Regions from separate parts of the Lysinibacillus sp. FSL L8-0312 genome, predicted to be linked through region 3. Evidence: predicted binding sites of a transcription regulator. Region 3 holds the regulator's gene; each other region holds the start of a gene.
What was found. The regulator LexA, encoded in region 3, represses DNA repair genes until DNA is damaged. The targets are predictions, from matches to a motif close to CGAACATATGTTCG.
Positions count from the first base shown of each region.

Region 1: a site for LexA is predicted at 919-932, ahead of MHI22_RS18235 (Y-family DNA polymerase). Genes of this name have one in related genera too.
Region 2: a site for LexA is predicted at 4,043-4,056, ahead of MHI22_RS05170 (YolD-like family protein). Genes of this name have one in related genera too.

Region 1 covers NZ_JBBOOV010000001.1:3,597,443-3,602,221, forward strand. Annotated here, with positions in the region: gene MHI22_RS18225 (GH25 family lysozyme) at 1-537, shown strand, start outside; gene MHI22_RS18230 (hypothetical protein) at 633-836, opposite strand; gene MHI22_RS18235 (Y-family DNA polymerase) at 1,009-2,274, shown strand; gene MHI22_RS18240 (DUF5067 domain-containing protein) at 2,371-2,931, opposite strand; gene MHI22_RS18245 (helix-turn-helix domain-containing protein) at 3,008-3,229, opposite strand; gene MHI22_RS18250 (hypothetical protein) at 3,421-3,636, shown strand; gene MHI22_RS18255 (helix-turn-helix domain-containing protein) at 3,664-4,554, shown strand.
Region 2 covers NZ_JBBOOV010000001.1:1,004,916-1,009,694, forward strand. Annotated here, with positions in the region: gene MHI22_RS05140 (hypothetical protein) at 312-644, opposite strand; gene MHI22_RS05145 (hypothetical protein) at 1,288-1,551, opposite strand; gene MHI22_RS05150 (ParM/StbA family protein) at 1,548-2,408, opposite strand; gene MHI22_RS05155 (hypothetical protein) at 2,617-3,099, shown strand; gene MHI22_RS05160 (hypothetical protein) at 3,114-3,299, shown strand; gene MHI22_RS05165 (aconitate hydratase) at 3,324-3,668, opposite strand; gene MHI22_RS05170 (YolD-like family protein) at 3,661-3,978, opposite strand; gene MHI22_RS05175 (peptidoglycan recognition protein family protein) at 4,124-4,779, opposite strand, start outside.
Region 3 covers NZ_JBBOOV010000001.1:4,473,395-4,478,173, reverse strand. Annotated here, with positions in the region: gene MHI22_RS22285 (GNAT family N-acetyltransferase) at 1-192, shown strand, start outside; gene def (peptide deformylase) at 461-1,036, shown strand; gene MHI22_RS22275 (YneB family resolvase-like protein) at 1,075-1,740, opposite strand; gene yneA (cell division suppressor protein YneA) at 1,737-2,051, opposite strand; gene lexA (transcriptional repressor LexA) at 2,218-2,835, shown strand; gene MHI22_RS22260 (gamma-glutamyl-gamma-aminobutyrate hydrolase family protein) at 2,946-3,668, opposite strand; gene MHI22_RS22255 (prepilin peptidase) at 3,702-4,454, opposite strand; gene MHI22_RS22250 (hypothetical protein) at 4,522-4,779, opposite strand, start outside.

The DNA.
Region 1 (4,779 bases), 880 kb from region 3:
GGTCATAAACCACTTTTTTACGTTGTTGACGTTGAAGAGGCTTTCGGAGCAAGTATACAAAATATCGTACAAGGCACACAGACGTTCATTGATTATTTAAAGGCAAAAGGCGTTAAAATCGGACTATACACTGGCCACCATTTTTATAAGCCGTACAAAATGGATACAGTCAAAGGCTACGATTTTTTATGGATTCCACGATATAGTGGCACAAGTGCACCTGGTAAAAAGCCTAATTTTTCATGTGATCTATGGCAGTATACAGACAAAGGTAATGTTCAAGGGATTAAAGGTAATGTGGATTTGAATTTAGTAAATGGTTCCAAACCTTTATCTTGGTTTACTAATAATGAGGGCAAGCATGAAGTGGCTCAAACTACAGAAGCGAAAGTAATGCTAAATGATGCCAAGTCCATCCCTGCAATCATTCAAGACGGAAGAACGTATGTACAAGTACGAGAGCTTGCAGATTTGTTAGGATTGAAGATAGTCTATAACGACGAGAGCGAAATAACGAAATTGTATGAAGTAAAATGATTAATGCCCAGGTACTCATTATTTTGAGTCTGGGCTTTTTTTATTTCCACAAATTAATTACTTAATAAAATACAAACCAAAATAAACCAAGACAGCTACATGCCATCTTGGTTTATTTTCATTTCTAATAATTCTTGTTTACGTTCTAACATTAATTCCGTGAGCTCGTCTAAATCTTCCTCCAAGGCGTGGTTTCTTATAAAGCTACGTGCTCCAGATCGTGCACTAAGATATTTAGCACGTTCTTTATTCTTCGCTTGCCAACGCTTATTCGCCTCAGTCTGCGGATTCTTCTTCATTAAATCCTCCTTTTTTAATATACTACGATGATCTTTAAAAGGAAGTGCCTGGATTTTTCCATAATTTACATTTGATAAAACGCAAACGTTTGTTCTAATATGTATACAAACAAACGTTCTTACTTAGAATAAGTAAATAAAAAATTACGAGACGCAATGGGAGGAAACTACGATGAGAGAAAACTACGATGGAATGCCAGATAGACCGATCATTTGCATCGATATGAAAAGTTTCTATGCCAGCTGTATCGCCATGCTCGAAGGGTTAGACATTTTAAAAGACCCAATAGCAGTCGTTGGTAACTTTAATCAACCTGGTAGTGTAGTACTTGCAGCATCCCCAGTAATGAAAGAACAATTCAAAATAAAAACAGGCAACAGACGTTACGAAATACCGAAGCATCCTGATATTAAGTTGTTTGAGCCTAAAATGAGTTTCTTTATTCAAATGTCGATGACCATCACACAACTAATCGCTAATTATGTACCTGTGGATGCCATACATGTGTACAGCATAGACGAGAGCTTTGTTGATCTAACTGGCACTGAAAAACTTTGGGGCACAGCTGAGGAAACAGCAAAGGAAATACAGCAAGCCATACTTGACCAATTTAATGTACCTAGCGCTGTAGGTATGGGACCAAATATGTTGATGGCCAAATTAGCACTTGATATTGAGGCAAAGAAAACTGGATTTGCTAAATGGACATATGAAGATATTCCCCAGAAGCTTTGGCCTGTTCGACCCCTTTCTGAAATGTGGGGAATCGGTAAGCAGATGGAGGCAAAGTTAAATGCAATGGGTATTCAAACGGTCGGTGGTTTAGCGAATGCTGATTTAGATGAATTAGAAAAGAAATTTGGCATAATGGGCAATCAACTCTATTACCACGCATGGGGAATAGATCTATCCAAATTAGGGGAGCCGTTAATAGCAAATGGAGCGTTAAGTTTTGGGAAGGGCCAAATGCTGATGAGGGATTATCACACACGTAAAGAAATCTCTGTAGTGCTCCTCGAAATGTGCGAAGATGTCATGAAACGTGCGAGGGATGCTGGATTTGTTGGGCGTACTATCAGTTTAGGCTTATCATACAGTCACAATGCAATGACTAAAGGGTTTCATCGTTCAAGGACTATCTCAAATCCGACAAATGAAACACTCGAAATATATAAAGTCTGCATTGAATTACTCGATGAACATTTTGCTGGTGAACCAGCTCGGCAACTATCTGTCCGTATATCCAACTTAGATCGAGAGCAAAGTATCCAATTAGATTTATTCGATGATCGAAAACCGCAACGACAGCTGATTGGTCCAACGATGGACGCAATACGCAATCGTTTTGGTGCTACAGCTTTATTACGTGCTGTTTCGTTTACAGATGCAGGTACAGCTATCAGCCGTGATCGATTAGTTGGTGGGCATTTAGCATAAGTTGAATACTTCAATCATTTAAGTAATGAACAGGTGCTCGAATGAGGCCTGTTTTTTGTTCAAAAAAAGCCACTCGATTGAGTGACCTACTTTTCATTACTTTACTTCAAAATCCTGACGACCTAATTCTTTACCACCAACACCTTGATTAGCTACTAAGGTTACAGGTGTTTCTAAATCATCTAATTCATAAGCAATGGCATTTTCAACAGTACCATCTTTTTTAATTGTTTCTAATTGAGTATCTAAAAATTTATCATCAGGAAGCATACCTACTTCTAATTCGTTTACAGAATTTGGGTTATTATCTTGGATTGCTGTAAATACAACTGTCCAAGCTGTTGTAGGATCAATGTCTTTGTCACTTAGATTTGTAGTGTTATACCAAATAGCAAATACAGGTTTTTCACCATATTCATTTCCAGTATCACCAACAGGGATTACTTTTGTTTGAGTAATATTTATTTTTAAATCTACTAATTTTGCTTCATTATCTTTAAAATAAATATCTTCACTTTTTGCTTCTTCTTCTATTTTGTCAGTAGTTACAGGTGTTTGAACATCCCCTTTTTGTGGTTCTTCTTTAGCTTTTTCTTCTCCACAACCAACCAACCCTAAACATAATACTAATGCAGCGCTAAAAATTATTTTTTTCATTGTACATAATCCTCCCTCTATATTTCCATTTTAGGAAATTTCGCAAAGAAAGTATACAAAAAACAGACAACCGTGACTAGTTATCTGTTTTTTTGAATTGAATGATCTCAGAAATATCCTCAATGTTTAGGGCATCGGCTATTTTCTCAAGTGCATTCTTATTTATACGAATTGTTTTATCATTTACTAATTCACTTATGGTACGAGGATTTAAACTTGTTCGCTCCACAAGTTTTTTTTGATCCCAGCCTCGTTTTTTTAATATTTCTCCTAGATTAGATCTTAATTCAACGCCCAATTTTATTCACCAACTTTCATGTCATTATGTTACTTTTATTATAAACCATAATTTACTTAAAAGAAATTAAATGTTGACATTTTACTTAAACGAAATTATGATTTACTTAATCGAAATAAATAGAGATGCATTTATTTTTTTAATTATTGATTTCTTTTAAGTAAATCGAGTGAAGAAAGGGTGATACCAAAATGCATATTTACGTAATCCATCTAAGTACAAAAAACGGAAACAAAAGCAAAGGTACAGCGATAGTAGTAGACATAGGTTATAAAAAATTAGAACGTGCCCAAAGTGTTTTAAAGAAAATTGGATTTGAAATGGTTGATGAAACTAATTTCAAAAAGATGACAGAGACAGGTAGTGAGCAAAAGGCTCAAATTGTTAAAGTTTATTTTTATGACTAGGAACAACAGGTAGTGAGGTGAATAACGGTGGCATTTGAATATTTAGCAGCATACACAACATTCGATTCAGTAGCAGATATGGATAAAAGTGTGGATGACCATATAGCAGCACACTACTATGATTTAACAGAATCAGAACGTGTCATCGTTTTTGCATTAGCTAGTCGTTCATTAGCACATCCTGGTGCTTGTCACTTAAAAGCTGAAACGATAGCCGAGCAAACAAGAACATCTAGAAGCACAGTAATGCGCGCTATAAAGAAACTTGTTGAGTTAAACATCATCGAGAAAGTTAAGCAAACAAAACTTAATGGAATCAAAGGAGCTAGCATTTATCGCATTTTACCCTACAGTGATACATCGAGTTTGAAACATCGAGAGAGAGTCGATGGTGCTAGTAATGACGCGGTTTGTCCTCCGCAATCTGAAAACCAAGCATCTAAATCTTTTAATCTTTTAAGTTCTAAACAAGCAAATAATATTATGAGTCTTGGCAATGAATTAGCTTTGCAAGCTGAAAAGAAAAAGGAATACATGAACGAGTACCAAAAGATGCTGTTCGATTTCATGCACTCGCTGCCATTAGTCGATGAATTGAAAGACCAATTACACAAATGCATATTAGCAACAAAAATGAACGATATACATGATTTTGTGAACGCTAAGGACGTTTTAGCTAACATTATCCGTGATATTGCGAACGGTACATTAACTATTGCTAGTACATTAAGAGCCGTATTTGTAGGGGCGTTTAATAAGGCTGTAGAGCGTTCTAGTATGAAGAAATATAAATCATCATCTATAGAAGAAACTCCTGTTAAAAAACGTCCAGTGCCTTTCTATAACTGGCTGAATGAGCGTGATAGCCGTCCACAATCAATAAGTACTGCCTCATTGGATAACTGGTTGGAATGGTAATTTTTATGCCCATTCGTATACCCGATACTGTGCTTGATTAAATGCCACCCGAGTATTGAAGTGGGCATATATGAAATGCTGTTGTGTCAATGGTTTGGACTGTATTTAATGATGCCCAATACAAGCAACTCTTACTACGTAAGAGAACCGTGATGCTGATGAAATTAAAGAAGGGATGAAAGTGTGCTGTTTGAAATATTAACAACTTCGTTAATGGGTGGAATT
Region 2 (4,779 bases), 3.5 Mb from region 3:
TACAATCATAAGTTACACCTCATAACCCTTGATAGGTAAGCATTTCTAGGCTTACCTAAAAATACTGTGCTCATAAATGCCAGGTTTTTAATTAAGGTTCTTTAATTTTGGAGTATGGCAGGTTTGAAGTAATTCTCGAATATATCCTCAAATCGATGTTAGTAATAAGGGTTTATTAAAGTAATTCAATTGGGGTAAAAGTGGGGTACTACCGTTTTTAAGAGATTGTACCCCACTTTATTAGTTAGCAATTACTATTATATGGCAGGTGTATAAAAATCACTACTCATTTAGGGAGTGATTTTTTTTAATTAACACGGGTTACTTAATTCATTTTTTCTTTTCATTGCAACATTAATTTCAAGTACGTTCATTACTTTATAAATTATTTGGCTATCTTCTAGACCTTGATGGTAAGCATATTCTAAAAAAATCGACTCAACTATATACAATGCACTTTCCAATTCATTTAATAAATTCCTTTGTTCTTCATGAGACAATACTTCCCTCAATCTATCCATTAGAGCGATTGTCTTTGAATGAGCGGATTGGTACTCAGGGTCATTAACACATTTACCAAATGCAACTTTATGTATACGTTCATCTATAATTTCATTAAAATCAACTTCTTTTGTTTTTTCCATATTTTACCCTCCGTTAAATGAGGACATTCACTTTTAATCACAATTGTTTTTGGTTATAATTAATTTTGGTTAGTGAGTGAATGAAAGTGAATGTCACTCGTAATTTTCCACATCTCAAGTTCCAGCTTGAGGTGTGTTTTTTTATTTTTCCTCTTTTTATATTTATCATCTCCGTTACAGATTTCAGAACAAAAGTTCTTCTTTCGCCTGTTACTTTTATGGTAGCACTGTCAACATTGTTTTTAAATGGGTTTAGCACCCAATCAAAAAATATTTGTACAGTTCTTACACAGTTCGACAATTTTCTTGTTTTCAAAGTGAAAAGACCCCAATTAATTTCCCATTAGGTGTCAATATTACTTTTTTTACCACGATTCTTCTCTTACATTTATATAGTCCATAAAAAGCAAAATTCCCTTCCTCCTCCATATAAGAATAAATCTTTAAAAATACACATCTTGTACGGATCCGGTCAAAATAATAAATAGCTAAAAGTTGTAATGTCTCGATGTCCATACTTCAGTATTTGATTTTTCATTAAAAATTAATCGATGGCTATAAAATATATACATGTTTAATTAAATAACCTTTTTTAAAACAAAAGTCACTCAACACATTAATACGTTGAGTGACTTTTAGTATTTTAAATAAAACTGTTCATGGCCTCTTTAGTTTCAATGGAGTACGTTTCTTCTTCATTAATGATAGGTTCATTTCGATCTATCCTTATTTCGCTTTTGAGTGGCCGTTTCATATCTTCCTCAATCAATCTTTTTACATACTTACTGAAGTTACGCGGTTTACCAGTCAACGGGTTTGTTTGTTCTGCATGATTTAATAGTGCAAGGTCGTGTTCATCTTTGATGTTAAAACTAACAGGTTTGTTCTTCCTGCTTTCATTACTCACCCAAATGCCCCCTTTGCTATTGCATAAAATCCAACTGCATTTGCAAAGACAGGGTGTAAAGTAGTCACCCCATTTCCACGCTGTATTGTTGGATTAATGATTTCTGCATTAATGTAATGTTCTATTATATATGGTGTTATTCCTTCTGTAATACCTCCGCAAATAAGTATCTTGTCATTTTTACTCCACTTTAGCTTAGTTGTATTACGTATTATTCCCCGAGCTATCTTCTGGACATCATCTTTATCAGCCACAGTCTCAACCCCGAAATTAAAAGTTGTGCTGGCTTTATTAATATGTCTCTTATCAATAATAGTAGCAGCATTAACAGTTCCACTTCCTATATCAATCACTCTGATAACTCCATCACTTGGTTGCGCCCAAAAAGCCCCACTACCTTCAGGAGCCACGGCCACTTGATCTATGAGGACTTTTCTAATCTTCCCATTAACCTTTATTTCATATTGTCCTTTTAGCATGGCTATAATTGATTCCTTCTCAGCTTGCTTATGCCGTTTAATCGGCTGGCCTGTAACAAAGCTTACTTGTTCAATGTGTGGACAGTAACGGCTTAAATAACGGTGAATTGCTAGTAAGACTCTGATTTTAGTATCTTCATGGGCCTTGCTATCTCCGTACCTGGTACCATCCCCGAATTCATCTTCAAACTGCGCGATTGTACCAGCATACCCTTTGCGACCACCTATCTCAAACTCCATATCATCAGGACCAAATGACTCCTCAACATCACGCTCAAACCAATCGCAGATATTCGTTTTAAATGAATCGACTCCAAATGGTCCTACTACCTTCGCTTTGTGATTCCCTGCATCGATTCCCAAAATTATTCTATTCAATAAAATCCCCTTTCGTTTTTGTATTACAAATGTAGTACATTTTATAACTCAAAGACTCTGATTATTACAATTGTAATAAATATTTTTACTGTGGTTCTTTTACACTTCCCTACCACGTATACCTACATTAAGTCTAGGAATCAATTATGGTTAGGATTAATTCCTAGGGATAAGGTTCAAAAAGGTATGGGGAGGAGGGGAAATTTCGATGGGGAACAGGAGAATCACTCGCTCAGATAAAAAAGTTGATGTGAAACCCACTATCTCAGAAAGTCTCAAGACCACATTATATCGATTTGCTGAAATCTGTGATGAACCTGTTAAAGATGTAGCAGAAAGATTATGTAATACTGGTGCTGTGTCAGAAATCATTGTAGAAGAAATAAGAAAGTGGTTTCGGAGAGATTATCGTTGGAAGAACACCATCACGTTAGGTTACCCAGAAAGACCGAAATTAAAGATAACCGTTCATGCTGATAAAGGTAAAGTAACGATCAAATTTAAACAGAGAGACTACGACCAATTGAGTGTATTAGCTTTTGCACTAGATATAACACCAACCACCACTGCTGCTGTTCTTATTCGTGTGACACTGAGTAATAGGAAGTTCATGCAATGGTACTTATCAACTTATCTTTTACACTTAGATCAGGTTAAGATACGGCAGATTTATCGGTTACTAAAATTATAAAAAGGAGATGACTTGTGGACATAATTGACTTTGTTGGTTATACATTTAGCAGTGGGATCATAGTCGTGTGGATTGCCGAAAAGGTAGAGCGAGTGGTTAAAACTGTGAAGTTTATGTTTGGTGAATCATTTGACGAGGCAATTACTGTGGTGATGAAGGTAGTACCTAAAAAGAAAGAACACGATGAATTAGAAGTTTAACAATTTAGGGCTCTTGTCTGAGCCCTAACCGTTTTTTAGATGTTCATTTATCAATTTTTCCACCTTGGTTTTAAGTGCTTGATTAGCATATCGAAGAACTACATCATCCCCTGCTGTAGCAACCTGTACGTCACTGAAATATTCATCTACATTAGTCCAACCTACTACTCGGATACGTTGTTGCCCTAGTTGTCTTTTGAGTTCAAAATACTCATGACGCAATGTCTTTAATAAGGAATCCATGATTGGAAGAAATACTTCTTTCATTTTAAATTGTTCTACTTGCGGATAATCAATCTGCAATGATTTCACGGCTAATTCTAATAATAAGAATTTGTGTAATAATTGACGCTGTTCCGGATTAATCATCCTCGTCAACCAATGATGCTTTTTGTATTAGATCGAATGAAATTCGTTTTATTGAAAACTCTGTATCTAATAGTAACTCCTTTTTATACGTATCAGCGCCTGTTATTAACCCTACCTTGTCATGTAGCTTATTGTGTTCCCATAGTGTTAATTTAACTAACTTCCTAAGTTTAAACGCTCGCTGGATGGTTTGCTCGATTTCTTCAAGCTCCCATTCCGTCAACTCACGCTTTTTATCGTAAAATTGTTCCTCTTTCCACTTCTTAATCTCTACAAGATGCTCTGGTAGCATCATAGCTGTCCACTTCATGTTTCCGCGGTCATGTAACATACAAATCACACTCCATTAACAGAACGTTCGTTTGTATTATTTTAGAACAAATGTTTGTGTTTTATCAAGTGTAATATCTGGAAATAAAAAAGCCCATTACCGATTGGGTAACGGGCGATTGTTGTTAAATGCTACGTTGTGCAATGATAATTTTCAAACCTTCAAAATCTCCGCCAGTTAACGTACCAGCATCGAATTTTTCCAAGTGTGACTTATCAACAAGCTTTTTATCTACTGCTTGTTTGAGGTAATCACGTACAGCAGCTTTAGTTGTCTCGTTTGTGAATTTCATTGTGTCATCTTCTTTTTCTGTTGGTTTATCGGATTCTTTTGGTTTCATTGCTTCTTCAATTCGTTTTAAGAAACTACTCCAACGATCTTCACTTAAGATTCGGTGAGGGCAATATTTACCGTTCCAATCTTGATGCTTCTTCACTCGGTCAATACCCCATCCAAATTGTTTTAAAAGCTCTGCAATATATTGGACAGCATTTTCTTCAGCCACTCCATACCGAACACCACCACTTTTGCTATAACAAATTTCTATACCAAAAGAAAGGCGATTACCTTTCTTTAGTGCGTTCGGATCTTTGTCACCTCCACCATCACCACAATGCCAGGCACTACGGTTAAATGGTATTGCCTGTATTATTTCTTTATCATCCACAGCAACATGGTAAGACACCTGATTGTTATTGCCAATCATGTATGAAATTTCGTTAGCTGCAGTAGCATCATTGGCTGTATTGTGTACAGTGATATATTGAGGTACCATTGTAT
Region 3 (4,779 bases):
GGATTTTCCAAATTGAAGCTTCATAGAATAATAGCAACATGCCAACCCGAAAATATAGCTTCTTACCGAGTGATGGAAAAGATCGGTATGCGGCGTGAAGGATTTTTTAAAAAATGTATACCGCATGGTGACAATTGGTGGGATGAATACTATTACGCAATCTTGCAAGAAGAATGGCATAGAACTCTATAAAATGACCGTGTTACATAGTAACAACATTTGGTCATTCAGTAAAAAGAGTATAAAATAAATGGCTAACACTTCAGACAAAACGGAGGGATAAACCTGAGGAGTATGATCAAAATGTTGAGAAACAAATTAGGGATAACCAAAGCTATACTTACGAAAGAATGCGGTGTTGTTAGACAGACAATTAATTGTATTGAAAATGATAAGTACGAGCCATTAGCTTTGAACATGGCTAAAGTCCTCAATAGCCGTATTGATGAGGTGTTTATGTATGACTAAATTTCTTCCTGATTCGATCATTACCATGAAAGATTTTGTGAAAGAAGACTCGGTATTATTACGAAAACAAACCGAAGAAGTGACGACACCCTTAAACCAAGAGGATCGAAATACTTTATTAGCTATGCTGCAATATCTCAAAAACAGCCAAGATCCAACGCTAGCAAAAAAATATAAGCTTCGCCCTGGAACTGGGTTGTCTGCAAATCAAATAGGTGTAGACAAACGAATGTTTGCTGTACTATTTGATCATAATGAAATGGTGTTTATCAATCCCAAAATCATAAGTCATTCCCTCAATATGATTTATTTACCTGATGGAGAAGGCTGCCTGTCGGTTAATCGACCTGTCCATGGTTTTGTGCCAAGATACGAGCGTATTAAGGTCAGAGCATATGACATTGATGGTCAAGAATTCATCTTGCCGTTTCAGGGCTATGGGGCGATCGTTGTCCAACATGAAATCGATCATTTAAATGGCATAATGTTTTATGATCGAATAAATAAAGAGTATCCTTTTCAACTACCTACTAACATCATCATCGACAGTTTGGCTTCCTATCAATAGCATTTTTTACTGTGAATAAAAAAGATTAGCAGGCGATATTATTTGCCTGCTAATCTTTCTTGATGTTCTTGGAAGCGACGATGAACAGTCGCTTTACTTACTTCAAAGCCCAACCCTCGAAGCGTGATCGAAATTTCCTCAAAGGTAAATCCACGTTTGCGTAGCTTGACAATTTCATCTACAGGTAGATCCTTTCGCTCCTGCCCATAGGGATTCCCTCGGTTCGATAAATTATTTTCAGGACGATAGCCATTTTCTACAGCGCGTCGCATGCCTCGACGTATTTTAGCATTATGGATTCTTCGTTGATACTCCTCCACGATTGCTAAAATCTCAAGCAGCATCGTGTCCATTTCATTTAGTTGAACGGGTCCTGCATCGCGCATGGAAAAAACATCTGTTGCTGATTTTTGCAATAAATGCAACACAGCCATCCTTGCGTTCCCACGTCCTAATCGTGTTTCATCTTGTACAAAAAGGGCATTAATTCCCTTTTCTTTAATGAAATCAAGCATTTCAAGCAAGCCATCGCGTTCCACATCATAGCCGCTATGCTTATCCTTAAATACACCCTTTACCTCATAGCCTTGCTCTCTAGCGTAGCGCAGCAACTCTTCCTGTTGGCGCTCTAATGAGGAGCTTTGTGTTTCTTTTTCAGTACTTACACGGCAATAGACAACAGCCGACATTTGTTTATTCATCATTGTTCAGTTCTCGCAATTTCGATAGTATGGATGGGATTGGCTTGATCACCCAATACAGGAATAACTAGAGACTTTCCTGCCACAATTTTAATATCTGCTAATTCATTTTCTGTTTTGACCAGCTTAATCCAATCATCTGTACTCATCTTACCACGGTATTGCTCTGCTAACGACCACAAGCTATCCCCATGTTCAATTTGAATTTCTGCGTAATTAACATCTCCTGGATCAGTGATGTAAAGGTATCCTGCAAATAATAGACAAGCTCCTAATAAAATGGAGATATGTGTATTTTTCTTTAACCATGTCATAGTTACAACCCCTTTTCTAGAATGTTTGTTCGGAATGTATGTTCTCATAATAAAGCGAACAAACGTTTTTGTCAAACACTTTTCGAACCTATGTTTGCATACATGTTCGCATTCTGTTATACTATCAAATAAGAAGAATGATATTAGAAAAAAGAGGTGAGCACTCATGAAAAAAGTTTCGAAAAGACAAGAGGACATTTTGGCTTTTATTAAAGAAGAGGTACGAGCTAAGGGATATCCACCATCAGTACGTGAAATCGGGGAAGCAGTCGGACTTGCTTCAAGTTCAACTGTTCATGGTCATTTAGCTCGATTAGAACAAAAGGGCTTTATTCGTCGAGATCCAACAAAGCCACGTGCAATTGAAATTTTAGAGCCTGAAGAGTCTATTCAAAAGCAGCAAGTCATTCATGTACCACTTGTGGGGAAGGTAACTGCTGGTTCCCCAATTACTGCTATTGAAAACATTGAAGAATATTTCCCATTACCAGATACGTATGGCACAAGCGAGGATCAGTTATTCATGCTAGAGATTATGGGGGAATCTATGATTGAAGCAGGAATTTTAGACGGCGATTTAGTTATTGTGAAGCAAAAGGCAACAGCTAATAACGGAGATATTGTTGTAGCCATGACAGCAGAGGATGAAGCAACGGTCAAACGTTTCTTCAAGGAAAAAAATCATTTCCGTTTACAGCCTGAAAACTCATCTATGGAGCCTATTATCGTCGATCAAGTTTCTATTTTAGGACAAGTTGTAGGACTATATCGTCGTGTACATTAATCATTTAAAGTAGGTTTTGAGGATTATGTGTTCCTTCTAAGAGCATGTATCCTCTTTTTTACGCAAAAAAAGAATCCATATATGGTTGGATTCTTTGTACAGTCCCCCTGCTACGCTTCCTTTTTGAATTTTAAGCTAGCTTCAACAAAGGCTGAAAATAATTTTTGTGCAGGCTCATCTCCTGCTATAGCTAGTTCCTCGGGATGCCACTGAACAGCCAAGCAAAATGGCAACTCTTCATGAACAACTGCTTCGATAATGCCATCACTCGATTTTGCTGCTACTTTTAATTTCTCTGCTAATACATTAACTGCCTGATGATGAAATGAATTTACCGCTATTTTCTCTTGTTGTAAAATGGTCGCTAATAAATTCTCCTCCATAATTTGTACATAATGAGTAGCTACAGCTCGAGCAGATTGCTGTACATGCTTGAGCAGCTTAGTACTAAAATGGTCACTATCAATATCCTGAAATAAAGTACCACCTAGTGCTACATTTAGTATTTGAATGCCTCGGCAAATACCCAAAATAGGCATCTTTCGTGTGAATGCCGCTTCAATTAATGCTAACTCTACCGTATCTCTTGCTGGATGAATTTTCCCTAGTTTTGGTGCAGGCTCTGCCCCATACAGAAATGGATGCACGTCATAGCCTCCAGATAACAATAAACCATCTGTAAGGGATAGAATTTGTGTGGCATCCTCCTCTACGCCAAGTGGAATAATAAGCGGAATCCCACCTGCATCAATGATACTTTTACTGTAAGCAGCATTTAATCGAGAGGATAAATCATCTTCCACAAAGGCTGTAATGCCAATAATCGGTTTCACTTGCTTCCCTCCATATGCTTGAAGATTGAACAATTACCAAAAACCTAAATACCAATCGATTAATGAATCCCCATAAAAATAGACAATGATAGCGGCTAATGCAATAGAAGGTCCAAAAGGAATAGGTGTTTTTCTCCCCTGCTTGTTCTTCGTTAACACGACAAGCCCGACAATCATGCCGATAACTGCAGCTATAAATAATGTTAACAGTGTATGCATTGTACCAAGAACAAGTCCAATTAAAAAGAATAATTTAATATCGCCTCCACCCATGCCCCCGTTTGATATCACAGCAATACTATATAATATGCCGAAACCAACGACTGCACCTACAGCACAGTCCCACCAGGGTGTTAATGGCGACAATACTCGTCCAATAATAAGGAAGGGTAAAAAGAATAAAAGCACCTTATTCGGAATCAGCATATAGGCTATATCAGAAACAACAATGATGACTAATAATGAAATAAAAAATAGGGCTACTATAAACTCTATGCTCCAACCAAGCTGCCAATATGCAAAGGCAAACAATAATCCTGTTAATAATTCCATTACTGGATAAATCCAAGCTATTTTATTACCACAGCTCCGACATTTCCCCCCAAAAAACACATAAGATAAAACTGGCACTAAATCAAGCGCCGTCAGTTGCCTTTGACATTTAGTACAATGTGAAGGAGGTTGTACAATCGACTCCTTCTGTGGCACACGTAAGCCTACCACATTATAAAAAGAGCCAAAGACAAGCCCAAATAAAAATAGAAAGATTGTATAAGCCATTTCCAATTTTCTGTCCTCCTAAACTAATAGGCGCCCATACAGATGCAGTATGGAACGCCTATCAATGCAATTATTACTCTCCTTCGTAATAGAACGTCGTCACCTGGACGGTAGCTTGTAAAGTAAGATCCGTATCTTTTTCTAATTGATCCTGCTCTCCAGGCAATTTGAATTCGATAGTATCCGTTTTCATCACACGCTGTAATTGTTCAATTTCCTGTAAAAAGCTCTCTAGAGAATTAAAATCAAGCGCCCCAACCTCTAATATAAAAGTAATCAACTTTAAATTCGATGGTAAGGAATCCTTTGAAATAGATGAAATCGGTGAACT